DNA from 2 places in the Nonomuraea sp. NPDC050643 genome. Region 2 is predicted to be linked to the other one. Evidence: riboswitches for the same ligand, from Rfam matches in the RefSeq annotation. Region 2 holds a riboswitch; the other holds the start of a gene.
The links. Region 2 has a riboswitch for S-adenosylmethionine ahead of AB0I15_RS46710 (ABC transporter substrate-binding protein). Riboswitches for the same ligand answer to the same signal wherever they lie in the genome.

Region 1: another riboswitch for S-adenosylmethionine. It lies ahead of AB0I15_RS40735 (aminotransferase class V-fold PLP-dependent enzyme); the one in region 2 lies ahead of AB0I15_RS46710 (ABC transporter substrate-binding protein).

What each region holds. Positions count from the first base shown of each region.
Region 1 is NZ_JBFAIM010000041.1:93,570-100,602, forward strand. Features, by position in the region: gene AB0I15_RS40720 (acyltransferase) at 1-556, opposite strand, end outside; gene AB0I15_RS40725 (NADH-quinone oxidoreductase subunit D) at 553-1,698, opposite strand; gene AB0I15_RS40730 (DoxX family protein) at 1,821-2,453, shown strand; gene AB0I15_RS40735 (aminotransferase class V-fold PLP-dependent enzyme) at 2,480-3,772, opposite strand; SAM riboswitch class IV at 3,815-3,930, opposite strand; gene AB0I15_RS40740 (TerC family protein) at 4,044-4,805, shown strand; gene AB0I15_RS40745 (cytochrome P450) at 4,805-5,998, shown strand; gene AB0I15_RS40750 (SAM-dependent methyltransferase) at 5,982-6,944, opposite strand.
Region 2 is NZ_JBFAIM010000053.1:33,334-40,366, reverse strand. Features, by position in the region: gene AB0I15_RS46725 (hypothetical protein) at 96-269, shown strand; partial or broken gene AB0I15_RS46720 (hypothetical protein) at 334-540, shown strand; gene AB0I15_RS46715 (hypothetical protein) at 665-1,678, shown strand; SAM riboswitch class IV at 1,807-1,928, shown strand; gene AB0I15_RS46710 (ABC transporter substrate-binding protein) at 1,985-3,085, shown strand; gene AB0I15_RS46705 (ABC transporter ATP-binding protein) at 3,064-4,257, shown strand; gene AB0I15_RS46700 (ABC transporter permease) at 4,254-5,159, shown strand; gene AB0I15_RS46695 (ABC transporter permease) at 5,152-5,952, shown strand; gene AB0I15_RS46690 (hydantoinase/oxoprolinase family protein) at 5,970-7,033, shown strand, end outside.

The sequences.
Region 1 (7,033 bases), on a different contig from region 2:
AGCCGGCCCATTCGACGCCGTAGCGGAAGCGGATCACGTCGACCACCAGGGCCGCGCCGCCGAGCCAGATCAGCGTGAGCACGTCGTAGCGGCGGTGCAGCCAGAGGGCCACCGGCAGCAGCGCGATCAGCACCAGGTAGACGCCGAGGAACCACAGCGGGCTGAGCACCAGCACCACCACCCGCCACATCCAGTCCACCTGGAACGTGTACGTCACCACCGCCCCGATGACGACCCACACCCCGGACAGGAACAGCGCCGGTAAGGCGAGCGCCCGGATGCGCCGCCAGACGAAAGCGCCGATGCCCACGCCCCGTGTCTTCGCCCGATGCCAGGACAGCAGGTGAACGTGCCCGCCGACGTAGAAGAACAGCGGCAGTACCTGCAGCAGCCAGGTGAGGATCCACAGCCCGGAGGTGAAGCCCAGCGGGCTGGTGGGCTCGGGGCCGTGCGGCTTCCACTGCAGGATCGTGAAGGCCCAGTGCCAGACCACCACGACGATCAGGCTCAGCGCGCGGAGCCAGTCGACGTATTTGTCGCGTTCTTGGGCGTTCACTTGTCGATGTCGCCCACGACGAAGAACATCGAGCCCAGGATGGCGACCATGTCCGCCACCAGGTGGCCGGGCAGCATCTCGCGCAGCACCTGGATGTTGCTGTAGGAGGCGGAGCGCAGCTTGAGCCGCCACGGCGTCTTGTCTCCCCTGGAGACCAGGTAGTAGCCGTTGATGCCGAGCGGGTTCTCCGTCCACGCGTACGTGTGCCCCTCCGGCACCTTGAGCACCTTCGGCAGCCGCTGGTTGATGGGCCCGGCGGGCAGCGAGCGCAGCCGCTCGGCGCAGGCTTCGGCCAGGTCGAGCGAGACCTTGAGCTGCTCGAGCAGGACCTCGAACCGGGCGTGGCAGTCGCCGGCGCTCCGGGTGACGACCTTCACCGGCAGCTCAGGATAGGCCAGGTACGGCTCGTCGCGCCGCAGGTCGAAGTCCACCCCGGAGGCGCGGGAGATGGGGCCGCTGACGCCGTACTGCATGATCTGCTCGCGTGAGAGCACGCCGACGCCCCGCGTGCGGGCGATGAAGATCTCGTTGTGCAGGATGAGGTTCTCGATGTCGGGCACCCGGCGGCGGGTCTCGGCGACGGCCTCCGACACCCGGTCGAGCCACCCCAGCGGCAGGTCCTCCTTGAGCCCCCCGACCCGGTTGAACATGTAGTGCATGCGCCCGCCGGAGATCTCCTCCATGACGGCCTGGATGCGCTCACGTTCGTTGAAGGAGTAGAACAGCGGCGTCATCGCGCCCAGTTCGAGCGGGTAGGAGCCGAGGAACATCAGGTGGTTGAGCGCCCGGTTGAGCTCGGCCAGCAGCGTGCGTGCCCACACCGCCCGGACCGGCGGCTCCATGCCGAGCAGGCGTTCGGCGGCCAGCACCACGCCCAGCTCGTTCGCGAAGCCCGACAGCCAGTCGTGCCGGTTGGCCAGCATGATGATCTGACGGTAGTCGCGCACCTCGAAGAGCTTCTCCGCGCCCCGGTGCATGTAGCCGATGATCGGCTCGGCGGTGGCGATGCGCTCGCCGTCGAGCGTCAGCCGAAGTCTGAGCACCCCGTGCGTGGACGGGTGCTGCGGGCCGATGTTGAGGATCATGTCCTCGGTCGCCAGCTCTTTCGCGCCCGCACCGATTCCGACCACACGTTCCGTCATACGGCAATGCTGTCACTGTCGCCGGTGGTGATCCAGCACGGGGGATGGTCAAGAGATGGTATGAAAGCGCATCCCGAAGCCGGACATGGGGAGGAATACCTGGAACGGGGGGAGAAAGCACCATGAAGAGAGTTGTATTTGACGTCGCGGCCTTGATCGCCAGGATCGTGACCGGCGTGATCTTCTTGGCTCACGGCTGGCAGAAGTGGCAGGGCGGCCTTGGGGCGACCACGCAGGGCTTCAGGGAGATGGGGATCCCGTTGCCCGAACTGGCCGCCGGGTTCGCGACCGTCGTCGAGACCGTCGGCGGCATCTTCTTGATCCTCGGCCTGCTGGTCCGGCCGGTGGGACTGTTGCTGCTGGTCAACATGCTCGGCGCGATCGCGTACGTGCACGGGGGCAACGGCGTCCTGTCGGCGAACAACGGCTGGGAACTGCCGGGCGCGCTCGGGGCGCTCAGCCTGATGTTCCTGGCGCTGGGCGGCGGACGGATCGGGCTGGACGGCATCTTCGGCACGATGTTCCGCAGGCGCGCGGAACGCCGCGAGGCGGAGGACGACATGATCATCCCTTCGCACCGCAGGCCGGGCGGTCCTACCACGCCGACGGCGTCGACGACGCCCGCCGAGCGGCCGGAGGTGCCCAGGCAGCCCGCCGCGCCCGCTTCGGGCAGGGTCAACGACGAGGACATGAGGGACATCGACGCCCTGGTCTCCGACGAGCCGCCGCAGCACCGCAAGCCGCCGAACCGCTGAGGCAGGCACGCGAGCCGGGGTAGCGGTCAGGACCGGCGGCGCACCAGGTCCCGCAGCGCCTCGACGAGCCGGTCCACGTGCTCCTGCGTGCTGCCGATGCCGATCGAGGCCCGTACCGCGGAGGCGGTGTCGTCCTCGCAACCGCCGTCGGCCGTGCCCAGCAGGTGCCGGACGAACGGATGCGCGCAGAACTTGCCGTCGCGCACCCCGATGCCGTACTCGCTGGACAGCGCCTCGGCCACCTCGCGCGCCGAGTATCCGGCCACGGTGAACGACACGATACCGACCCGCGGGTGGTCGTCCCCCCACAGTGACAGCTCCCGCACGCCCTCGACCGAGGCCAGCCCCGACCTGAGCCGGGCGATCAGCCGCTCCTCCTCGTTCACCAGAGCGTTCCAGCCGGTGGCGGTGAGCGCGTCGCAGGCGGCGGCCAGGGCGATGGCGCCCAGCACGTTGGGGGTGCCCGCCTCGTGGCGCGGCTCGGGGTCGTCGTGCCACTCGGCGCTCTCGCCGACCGAGCGCACCGCGCCCCCGCCCTTCAGGTACGGCTCCCCCTCGGCCAGCCAGTCCCGCCGCCCGATCAGCACGCCGGCCCCGAAGGGCGCGTACAGCTTGTGCCCCGAGAAGGCCACGTAGTCCAGGTCGAGCGCGGTCAGGTTGAGAGGCCGGTGCGGTACGAGCTGCGCCGCGTCCACCAGGATCCGGGCCCCGTGCCGGTGCGCGATGTGGGCCAGCGCGGCGATCGGCCACAGCTCGCCGGTGACGTTCGAGGCGGCGGTCACCACCAGCAGCTTCGGCCCCTCGATCCCGGCCAGCGCCTCGTCGGCGGCGCGCACGGCCTCGCCGGGGAAGGCGGGCGGAGCCAGTCGCACGGAGGAGGGCCAGGGGAGCAGGGAGGCGTGGTGCTCGGTGTCGAAGACCACCGTGGTCGTGCCCGGGGGCAGGCAGCCGGCCAGCAGGTTCGTGGCGTCGGTGGTGTTGCGGGTGAAGATGACGGCGTCGTCGGGGCGGGCGCCCACGAAGGCCCGTACCGTGTGGCGGGCCTGCTCGTACCTGGCGGTGGTGAGCTGGGAGGCGTAGCCGGCGCCGCGGTGGACGCTGGAGTAGGCCGGGAGCGCGGCCGCGACGGCGGCGCTGACCGGCTCCAGACAGGGGGCGCTGGCGGCGTAGTCGAGGTTGGCGTAGCCCACCAGCCGGCCGCCCTTGACCGGGACCTCGAGGTCGGTGCCGAGCACGGTGGGAATGGGCCGGGTGCCCGGGGTGACGGCGGAGGTCGTCTCGGCGGCCGGGGCGGAGTTGAAGATCGTCAGCGTGGACATGGCGAAGCTCCTCGGGGTCATCGGACCCCAGGACAGCCACGGAGCCCGCGCTTGCCCGCCACACCTCGTGACGGACCAGGTCTTCACCCGGGGCACCCCGCCGCGGACGCGAGGGTTGCCGGCCAGCTAGCCGGGGCTTGTCGCTGGCACTCATGACCTACGTCCCGAACTATAACCGACACGAGGGTAAAAAACGCAAGCCGCGAACTTATACGACTCCTGACTCGTTGCTACCGGAAACCCGTCAGCCATGAGTTATGGAGGTGCGCAGATGTTGGACTGGGTGGCCGACCCGCAGATCTGGATCGGCTTCTTCACCCTGGTCGCCCTGGAGATCGTGCTGGGGATCGACAACATCATTTTCATCTCCATCCTCGCGGGCAAACTGCCCCCCGAACAGCGGGACCGGGCGCGCGTCCTCGGTCTGGCCGCCGCGCTCATCAGCCGGTTGCTCCTGCTGCTCGGCCTGTCGTGGGTGGTTCAGCTCACCGAGCCGCTGTTCTCGGTCGTCGGTCACGAGATATCGGGACGCGACCTGATCCTGCTGCTCGGCGGCCTGTTCCTGCTGGGCAAGAGCGTCACCGAGATCCACCACAGCATGGAGGTCGCGCCGGGCGGCGACGGCAAGAAGGCCGCCGCGGTCTCCTTCACCTCCGTGATCGTGCAGATCATGGTGCTCGACGTCGTCTTCTCGCTGGACTCGGTCATCACCGCCGTCGGCATGGTGGACGAGCTGGGCGTGATGATCGCGGCCGTCGTGGTGGCGGTGCTGGTGATGCTGTTCGCCTCCGGCCCGATCAGCAGGTTCGTGGACAGCCACCCGAGCATCAAGATGCTGGCCCTGTCGTTCCTGGTGCTGATCGGCGTGGTGCTCGTCGCCGAGGGCCTCGACCAGCACATCCCCAAGGGCTACATCTACTTCGCGATGGCGTTCTCGGTCGTCGTGGAGCTGCTCAACATCCGGATGCGCGGCAGGCACTCCAAGAAGAAAGAGGTCACTGAGCAGGAGGATCCCACTCCTAAGATGCAATAGTGGGCTTTGATCCTTGGAATCCGGAGTTCGTGGCGTACCCGTACCGGGTCTATGACGAGCTGAGGCGTACGGCGCCCGTCTGCTTCTTCGAGCCGACGGGCCAGTGGCTGATCTCGCGGCACGCCGACGTGAACACGCTGCTCAGAGACCGCCGCCTGGGGCGGTCCTACCTGCACGTGGCCACGCACGAGGAGTTCGGCCGGTCGGCCGAGCCGGAGTTCCAGGAGCTGTTCTGGCGCGTGATCAGGGCGGGCATGCTCGACGTGGAGCCGCCGGTGCACACCAGGCTGCGCCGGCTGGTCTCCAGGGCGTTCACGCCGCGCATGGTGGAGTCGCTGCGCCCCCGCGTACGCGCCATCGCCGAGGGCCTGGTGGCCGCGTTCGTGGAGAAGGGCGGCGGCGACCTCATCGCCGAGGTCGCCGAGCCGCTCCCGGTGACCGTGATCGCGGAGATGCTCGGCATCCCCGACCAGGACCGCCACCTGCTGCGCCCCTGGTCGGCCGACATCTGCGGCATGTACGAGCTCAACCCGTCCCCCGAGGCCCAGCACACCGCGGTACGCGCGGCCGAGGAGTTCGCCGCCTACCTCAGGACCCTGGCCGCCGAACGCCGCGGCGCCCCCGGCGACGACCTGATCAGCGCGCTCGCCCAGATCGACGAGCTGACCGAGGACGAGCTGGTCGGCACCTGCGTCCTGCTGCTCAACGCCGGCCACGAGGCCACCGTCAACGTGACGGGCAACGGCTGGTGGTCGCTGTTCAGGAACCCCGCCGAGCTGGCCCGGCTGCGCGACGACCGCTCCCTGCTGCCCACCGCGGTCGAGGAGCTGATGCGCTGGGACACGCCGCTGCAGATGTTCGAGCGCTGGGTGCTGGAGGACATCGAGGTGCACGGCGTACGCATTCCGCGCGGCTCGGAGGTGGCGCTGCTGTTCGGCTCGGCCAACCGGGACCCGGCGGTGTTCGACGACCCCGACCGGCTCGACGTCGGCCGCGCCGACAACCCGCACATCTCCTTCGGCGCCGGCATCCACTTCTGCCTGGGCGCGCCCCTGGCCCGCATCGAGCTGATGGAGTCGTTCGGCGCCCTCCTGGACCGGGCGGCCGAACTGGAGCTGCGGCGGGAGCCCGTCTGGAAGCCCGGCTACATCATCAGGGGCCTGCACTCCCTGGAGCTCAACGTCGCTGGCTGAGCCAGCCGAAGCCACCGAGCCCCGACGGATCGATCAGCTCGCCCTCCTCGGAGGCCCGCGCCAGCGCCCTGAGGTAACCGCGCGGATCGACCCGGGCCAGGTCGATCGGCGGGCGGGCGCCGGTGATCCCCAGCTCCCGCAGCGCGTCGCGCTGTGTGGACAAACCTGTGGATGACGCTCCGGCCCGCCGCCCGGCGTCCGCGCACGCGTCGAGCGCCACGTGGGCCGTGATGTCGCAGGTCCCGTCGGGTACGGGCGTCACGACGGCCCCGTCGCGGTAACCGGTCAGCGTGCCGTGCAGCGGCCGGTTATCCACAGGATGTGCATAATCCACGGCGATGGCCCGGCCTGCGGTGAGACGTACCAGGACCGAGGCCCAGGCCTGGTCGCGGGGTCTGCCGATCTCGGCCCGCGAGCCCACCCGCGACAGTGGCCACCACCGCTCCAGCCAGGCGCGATCCGCCGGCCGCAGCGGCCCGCCGAGACGCTCCTCGCCCGTGTGCACGTTGACCATGATCAGGCGTGGCCCCTCGGGCGTCTGCTCGACCACGTCGAGAGGCACGTTGTCGAGCCACTCGTTGGCGATGGCCAGCCCGGTGATGTCGGTGGGCAGGCTTCTGGACCAGGTGATCCGCTCGGGCAGCCCCTCCGGTCTGGAGGACAGCTCGACGGCCGTGACGCGGAGCCGGTCGCGCAGCGCGGGCTTGGCCAGGGACAGCACGTGGGAGAGCAGCGCTCCGTCGCCCGCGCCGATGTCCACCAGGTCGAGCACGTCGGGCGCGCCGAGATCGGCGTCCACCTCCGCCAGGAGCGCCAGCACCGCCTCCGCGAAGGCCGCCGAGGCGCTGACCGAGGTGCGGAAGTGGCCGGACGGGCGTTCGCGGAGGTAGAAACCCTCCTCGCCGTACAGCGCGCGCTCCGTGGCGGCGCGCCAGGTGAGCCACATGACCTGGACTATCTCATGACTGCACGTCGATACGCATCGTCATCCAATGACTACTCAATGTCGCGAAGTTGCGATAACGTTTACCCATT
Region 2 (7,033 bases):
GCGGACCCGCGGGCAGGCCTCATGCCCGCCCTGCGGTCGCGCCCTTCGCCCCGGGAATCCGTCGAGGTCTCCCGTGACTCGCGAAGGAGAGTTCCATGGCCGTCGAGGGCCACTGGGCCGGCCGCGCCATCCCCGCCGACCGTCTGTGGGCCAACCCCGGCTGCGGGCTGAAGACCTGCGGCCGGCCCGAGGTGCGCGCCTCGCTGGAGAACCTGGTCGCCGCCGCCCGCCGGATCCGTACCGAGGTCACCGGTTTCAAGGCCGGCTGACCCGGGCGGGGCCCGGTTCTCCGGGCCCTCGCCCGTCCTCGACCACCGACGAGAAAGAGCAGTCATGACATCGCCCGTGCCCGGCACCACTGTGCTCGGCTACCCCCGCATCGGACCCCGGCACGAGCTGAGCACGGCCACGGAGGACTACTGGGCGGGCCGCCTGGACGCCGCCGGGCTGCTGCGGGCGGGCGCGCGGCTGCGCCGGTCGGTCTGGACGGACCTGCGCGCGGCCGGTCTCGGCCAGATCCCCGCCGGCACCTTCTCCTTCTACGACCAGGTGCTCGACACCGCCGTCCTGGTGGACGCCGTGCCCGGGCGCTTCCGTCACCTGGACGGGCCGTCCCCGGGCGGACCGGTCCGTCAGATCCGCGGCCCAGCGCCGCAGCTTCCGGCTGCCGTCCCTGGCCACGACCACGATCGGCTCGTTCCCCGCCTCCGAGCAGGTCCGCCGGGCACGGGCGGACCTGCGCGCTGGCCGGATCGACGAGGCCGGCTACGAGGGCGTGGTGGGCGCCGAGATCGAGCGCGTGATCACCTTCCAGGAACGGCTCGGCCTCGACGTGCTCGTGCACGGCGAGCCCGAACGCGAGGACATGGTCACCTACTTCGCCGAGCGGCTGCGCGGCTTCGCCGTCACCCGGGAGGGCTGGGTCCAGACCCTCGGCACACAGTGCGTGCGCCCACCCATCCTGTACGGCGACGTCTCCCGCCCGGCGCCGATGACCGTGCGCTGGACGACCTACGCCCAGTCGCTCACCGACCGGCCGGTCAAGGGTGTGCTCACCGGCCCGGTCACCATGCTGGCCCGCTCGTTCGCCCGTACCGACCTGCCCCGGGCCGACATCGCCCGGCAGCTCGCGCTCGCGCTGCGCGACGAGATCCACGACCTCGAGGCCGCCGGCATCGGCGTCGTCCAGGTGGACGAGCCCTCGCTGCGCGACCTGCTGCCGCTGCGCCAGGCCGAGCGCGCGTTCTACCTGTCCTGGGCCGTCGGCGTGTTCCGGCTGGCCACCTCGGGCATCGCCGACACCACCCAGGTGCACACGCACATCTGCCAGTCGTGGTCGCAGGAGGTGGTGGCCGCCATCGACGCCCTGGACGCCGACGTCACCAGCGTCGAGGCGGCCCACTCCGGCGCGACGCCGCCGGACGGGCCCCGCGCCGCCCTGCTGCGGGGCGGTGTCGGGCCGGGCGTGTACGACAGCCGCTCCCCCACCGTCCCGGAGCCCGGCGAGATGGAGCGGGCGCTGCGCCGGCTGCTCCGCTCGATCCGGCCCGAACGGCTCTGGGTGAATCCGGACTGCGGGCTGCGGATGCGCGAACAGTCCGAGATCGAGTCGGCCCTGCGCAACATGGTCACCGCCGCCCGCACCGTACGCGACGGGCTCGGCGTCCCTCCCAGGTGATGGTCATGCGGTATGACCGTGCCTGACCCGCGTTCGACCCCAAAGTGTCCAAAAGTCACAGAAACCGTACAATAGGCGAAAACTACCCCAGAGAGATTTTCGACAAAACCTACTGTTATAGTCGCTTATGTCACGAGTCCAGTGCTAAGCCCCGGCTTGCTGGACGGCAACCCTCCCGACCGCGGCGGGGTGCCCCGGGTGATGACATGGTCGTCGAGCCGAATGGTGCTTCCGGCGGCAAGTGCGGTCCCTCAGCCGTGCCCTGCCCCGCGCCCTTGGCCGGCTGTTTCCGATGGGAAGGAAAAGATGAAGGGCGGACTCACTCTGCTGGCGGGAGCGGGCACGGTGCTGGCGCTGACGCTCTCGGCATGCGGCGGCGTGGACACGGGCGGCTCGTCGAACACCGGCACGGGCTCCGGCGGGCAGCAGCAGATCACGGTGACCGCGTTCGCGGGCGCATGGGGCGAACTGTTCAAGAAGTCGTTCGTGGAACCGTTCGAGCGTGACACCGGCGCCAAGGTCAACCTGGTGTACGGCGCCAACGCCGAATGGCTGACCAAACTGCGCGCGGCCGGAGGCAAGAACCCGCCTTTCGACGTCATCGCCTTCACCCCCGACGCCTCACTGCCGGCCGCGTCGGCGGGCCTGCTCCAGCCCCTGGACACGGCCAGGCTGACGCACTGGAAGGAGCTCGACCCCGTGCTCAGCGGGAAGTCGGCCTACCAGGGCAAGCAGTACGGCGTGCCGCTGACCACCGGCTCCACCGGTCTCCTCTACCGCACCGACAAGATCAAGACCCCGCCGCAGGACTGGTCGGACATCTTCGACAAGGAGTACTGCGGGCACATCGCCCTGCCTCCGCTGACCTACAACCCCGGTCTGGAGTTCTTCTCCGCCCTGGTCACCAGTGACGGCGGGACGCTGTCGGACCCCGCCGCCGTGGACAAGGCGTTCACCAAGCTGGAGACGCTCAAGGACTGCGTGTCGTCCTTCCCGGCCAACGCGGGCAACGCCGCCACCGTCATGGAGAACGGCGACGCCTGGATCATGCCCTTCTGGGACGGCCGCGCCTTCGCCATGGCCGAGGCGGGCTCGCCGATCGGCTACGCGTATCCCAAGTCGGGTCCGGTGGGCGCGCTGACCTCGTACTTCGTGGCCAGTGGCAGCCAGAACGGCGAGCTGGCCGCCAAGTTCCTCGACTACCTCACGGCGGCGCAGAACCAGAAGCCGTTCGCCGAGGGCACCTGGTACGCGGCCGGCAACGACTCCATCGACTACGGCGAGCCCTTCGAGAAGCGGGTGGAGCACGGGCCCGAGGTCTTCGAGAAGTTCACCTGGGTCGACTACGCCGTCGCCACCCCCAAGCTCAACGAATGGCAGCAGCGGTGGAACCAGATCTTCGGGTGACCGAGACGTGCGAGGAAGAGGCCGGGCACGTCGAGATCGAGGGCCTGGCCGCCGGGTACGAGGGCGCGCGGGTGCTCGACCTCGACCGGCTGTCCATCCGCAAGGGCGAGTTCCTGTCCATCCTCGGGCCCAGCGGCTGCGGCAAGACGACGCTGCTCAACTCCATCGCGGGCTTCGTCCGGCCGGCGGCGGGACGGATCGTGATCGACGGCGCCGATGTCACCGACCGGCCGCCGTACCGGCGCGGGCTGGGGATGGTGTTCCAGAACTACGCGCTCTTCCCGCACATGACCGTGGCCGCCAACGTGGCCTACGGCCTGCGCGTGCGCCGGCTGGACCGGGCCGAGCGCGAGAAGCGGGTGCGGGAGGCGCTGCGCCTGGTCGGGCTGGAGGGGTACGCCGAGCGGCGGCCCAAGCAGCTCTCCGGCGGGCAGCAGCAGCGCGTGGCGCTGGCGCGCGCCCTGGCCATCCGGCCCGCCGTGCTGCTCCTCGACGAGCCGCTGTCCAACCTCGACGCCAAGCTGCGGCGGGAGATGCGTGTCGAACTGCGGGCCATCCAGGCGCGCATCGGGACCACGATGGTGTTCGTCACCCACGATCAGGAGGAGGCGCTGGCGCTGTCCGACCGGGTGGCCGTGATGAACGGCGGGCGGATCGAGCAGATCGGGACGCCGGACGAGGTGTACCGGCGGCCGGCGACACGGTTCGTGGCCCAGTTCATCGGCGCCGCCAACGTCCTTGAGGGGACGGTGACGGAGTCCGGCCTCGACCTCGGCGGGCTGGTCGTCGCCGGGCTGACCGGCGGCGACGGCTACGGTGACGGCGACGCGCCCCGCCTGCGCCGGGGCGAGCGCGCGGTGGTCGCGATCCGTCCCGAGCGCATCCGCCTGACCCTGCCCGAGACCGCTCTGGCCGAAGGCCGTGCGAGTGCGGCGGGGACCGTGGGTTACCGGGCCTTCGCCGGTGACGCCTGGCACGTGGAGGTGCGGCTGGCCAACGGGCGCACGCTGAGCGCGCAGATCGCCGACACGGGCGCCGGGGTGGCGGACCCGCCGGGCGCTGGCACCTCGGTCGTGGCGAGCTGGGACCGGGCCGACGTGATCGTCCTGGAGACGGGGCTCGCCCAGGAGGCGCTGGAGACAGGGCCCGGCCAGGAGGCGGAGGCCCGATGACGCCCGGTTCACGGGGCGGGACGGTCACGGCCCGCGCGCCGAGGGCGGGTGAGCGGCGGCGGGGCTGGGTCCACGTCCTTCCGCTGGTCGTCTTCCTGGCGGCCTTGTTCCTGGTCCCCCTCGCCGGTCTGCTGCGCCTGAGCTTCAGCCCGGTCGGCGCCTTCAACGCCGCCCTCCCCGGCTGGACCCTGGCCCAGTACGGACGTGTCCTCACCGAGCCGTACTTCTACGGCTCGCTCCTGCAGACGGCGGCCACCGCGCTCCTGGTGGCCGTGCTGTGCGTGCTGCTGGCCTACCCGGCCGCGTACGCGTTGGCCCGGCAGCGGCCCGGCACGCTGCGGACCCTGCTGTTCGTCATCGTGATCTCGCCCCTGCTGACCAGCGTGGTCGTGCGCACCTACGGCTGGGTGGTGCTGCTGTCGGGCAACGGCATCGTCAACAAGGCGCTCGTCGCGACGGGGCTGCGCGACCAGCCCGCCCAGTTGCTCACCAGCTATCCGGCGGTCGTGGTCGCGGTCACCCACGTGCTGCTGCCGTTCGCGATCATCCCGCTGACCACGGCGCTCGGCGGCATGGACCGCAACCTGCACCGCGCGTCGCAGACGCTCGGGGCGGGCCCGGTCAGGACGTTCCTGCGGGTCACGGTCCCGCTGAGCCTGCCCGGCGTGGTCACCGGCGCGCTGATCGTGTTCGCGCTGGCCATGGGCATCTACATCACGCCGCTGCTGGTCGGCGGGGTGACGCAGCCGCTCACCGGCATCCGCGTCTACGAGCAGGTGTCGACGGTGTTCGACTACCCGGTGGCGGCGGCGCTGAGCTTCGCGCTGCTCGCCCTGACCGTCGTGTCCACGACGCTGATGGCCGGCGCGTTCCGGATCTGGGAGAGGCGGCTGCATGGGTGAGCGGGGTTACGACAGGTCCGTACGCCTGGCGGGCGGGGTCCTGGCGGCGATCGTCTTCCTGTTCCTGATCGCGCCGCTCGTGGTGCTGGTCGTCAGCTCGTTCAACCCCTCGGGGTCGATGGCGTTCCCGCCGTCGGGGGTGTCGGTGCGCTGGTACGCCGAGGTGCTCGGCTCGCCCGACTGGCAGGTCTCGTTCCGGCTGAGCGGGCTGCTGGTGGTGCTGGTCGTGCCGACGACCGTGGTGATCGGGACACTGGCCGCCTATGGCCTGACCCAGGGTTCGTTCCCCGGCCGCAGGCTGCTGACGGGCCTGGCGCTGTCGCCGCTGATGGTGCCGGAGATCATCATCGCGCTCGGGCTGCTCTACTACTTCCACGGCGTCGGCCTGATCAACTCGCTGCCGGGCCTGTGGCTGGCGCATTCGCTGGTGGCGCTGCCCTTCGTCGTACGCGCGGTCATGGTGAGCGCCGCCCAGCTCGACCCGGTCCTCGAACGGGCGGCCACGAGCCTGGGCGCGGGCCGGGTGCGGGTGTTCTTCACCGTCACGCTGCCGCTGCTGCGGCCCGGCATCCTCGCGGGCGCGATCCTGGCCGGGGTCACCTCCCTGGGCGAGGTGGCCGTGACGGCGCTGGTGGCGGGCGCCAACACCACGACGGTGCCGCTGCGCATCTTCTCGGCCGTGCAGTACCAGCTCGATCCGTCCATGGCCGCGGTGTCCACCCTGCTCATGGCCGCGAGCGTGGTCGTGATGGTGGTGGCCGATCGCTTCGCTCGTATCTCGGAGGCATTGTGAGCTCGTCAGGTAGCCCGGTGACGGCGAGGATCGGCATCGACGTCGGTGGCACGTTCACCGATCTGGTCGCCGTCGTGCCCGAGCGCGGGCTGGTCGTCCACCACAAGGAGCCGAGCACGCCCGCCGACCCCTCGCTGGCGGTCGCCGACGGGCTGGCGGCCATCCTCGTGCGGGCCGGTCTGCGGCCCGAGGAGGTCGCGGGCGTCACCCACGGCACCACCATCGGGCTGAACACCATCATCCAGCGCCGCGGCGCACGCATCGCGCTGGTCGTGACCGAGGGCTACCGGGACCTGCTGGAGATCGGCCGCAGCCGCATGCCGTCCTCGTTCGACCTGTACGCGGGCAAGGAGGAGCCCCTCGTCCCGCGCAACCGCATCGTCGAGATCCCGGCCCGGCTCGGCCCCGGCGGCGAACCCGTGACCGAGCCGGACGCCGCCGCCCTCGACCGGGTGGCCGCGCGCCTGGAGGCGATCGGCGCGGACGCGGCGGCCGTCGTGGTCCTGCACGGCTACACCCGCCCCGCCTTCGAGGAGGGCGTCGCGGAGAGCCTGCGCGACCGGTTGCCCGCTCTGCCGGTGACGGCCTCGGCGACCGTCTGGCCGGAGGTCCGCGAGTACGAGCGGGCCCTCGTGGCCTGCCTCAACGCCTACATCCAGCCCCTCATGGAGGAGTACTTCACCCGGCTGGAGCGGCGCGTGCGTGCGCTCGGGGTGACGGCGCCGATCTTCATCAGCGCGTCCAACGGCGGGTCGATGAGCCTGCGCTCGGCGGCCGAGCGGCCGATCGAGACCGTTCTGTCGGGCCCGGCCGCCGGGGTGGCCGCGGCGGCGCGGCTGGCGCGTGAGTCGGACATCGCCGGCATCGTCACCTTCGACATGGGCGGCACCAGCAGCGACATCGCCGTGACGGTCGGCGGCACGCCCGACCTGGCCACCCACACGACGGTGGGCGGGCTGCCCCTGATCCTGCCCGTCGTCGCCGTGAACGCGATCGGGGCGGGCGGCGGCTCCGTCGTCTGGGCGGACGGGGCCGGGGTGCTCAAGGTCGGGCCCGCCAGCGCGGGCGCGGATCCGGGGCC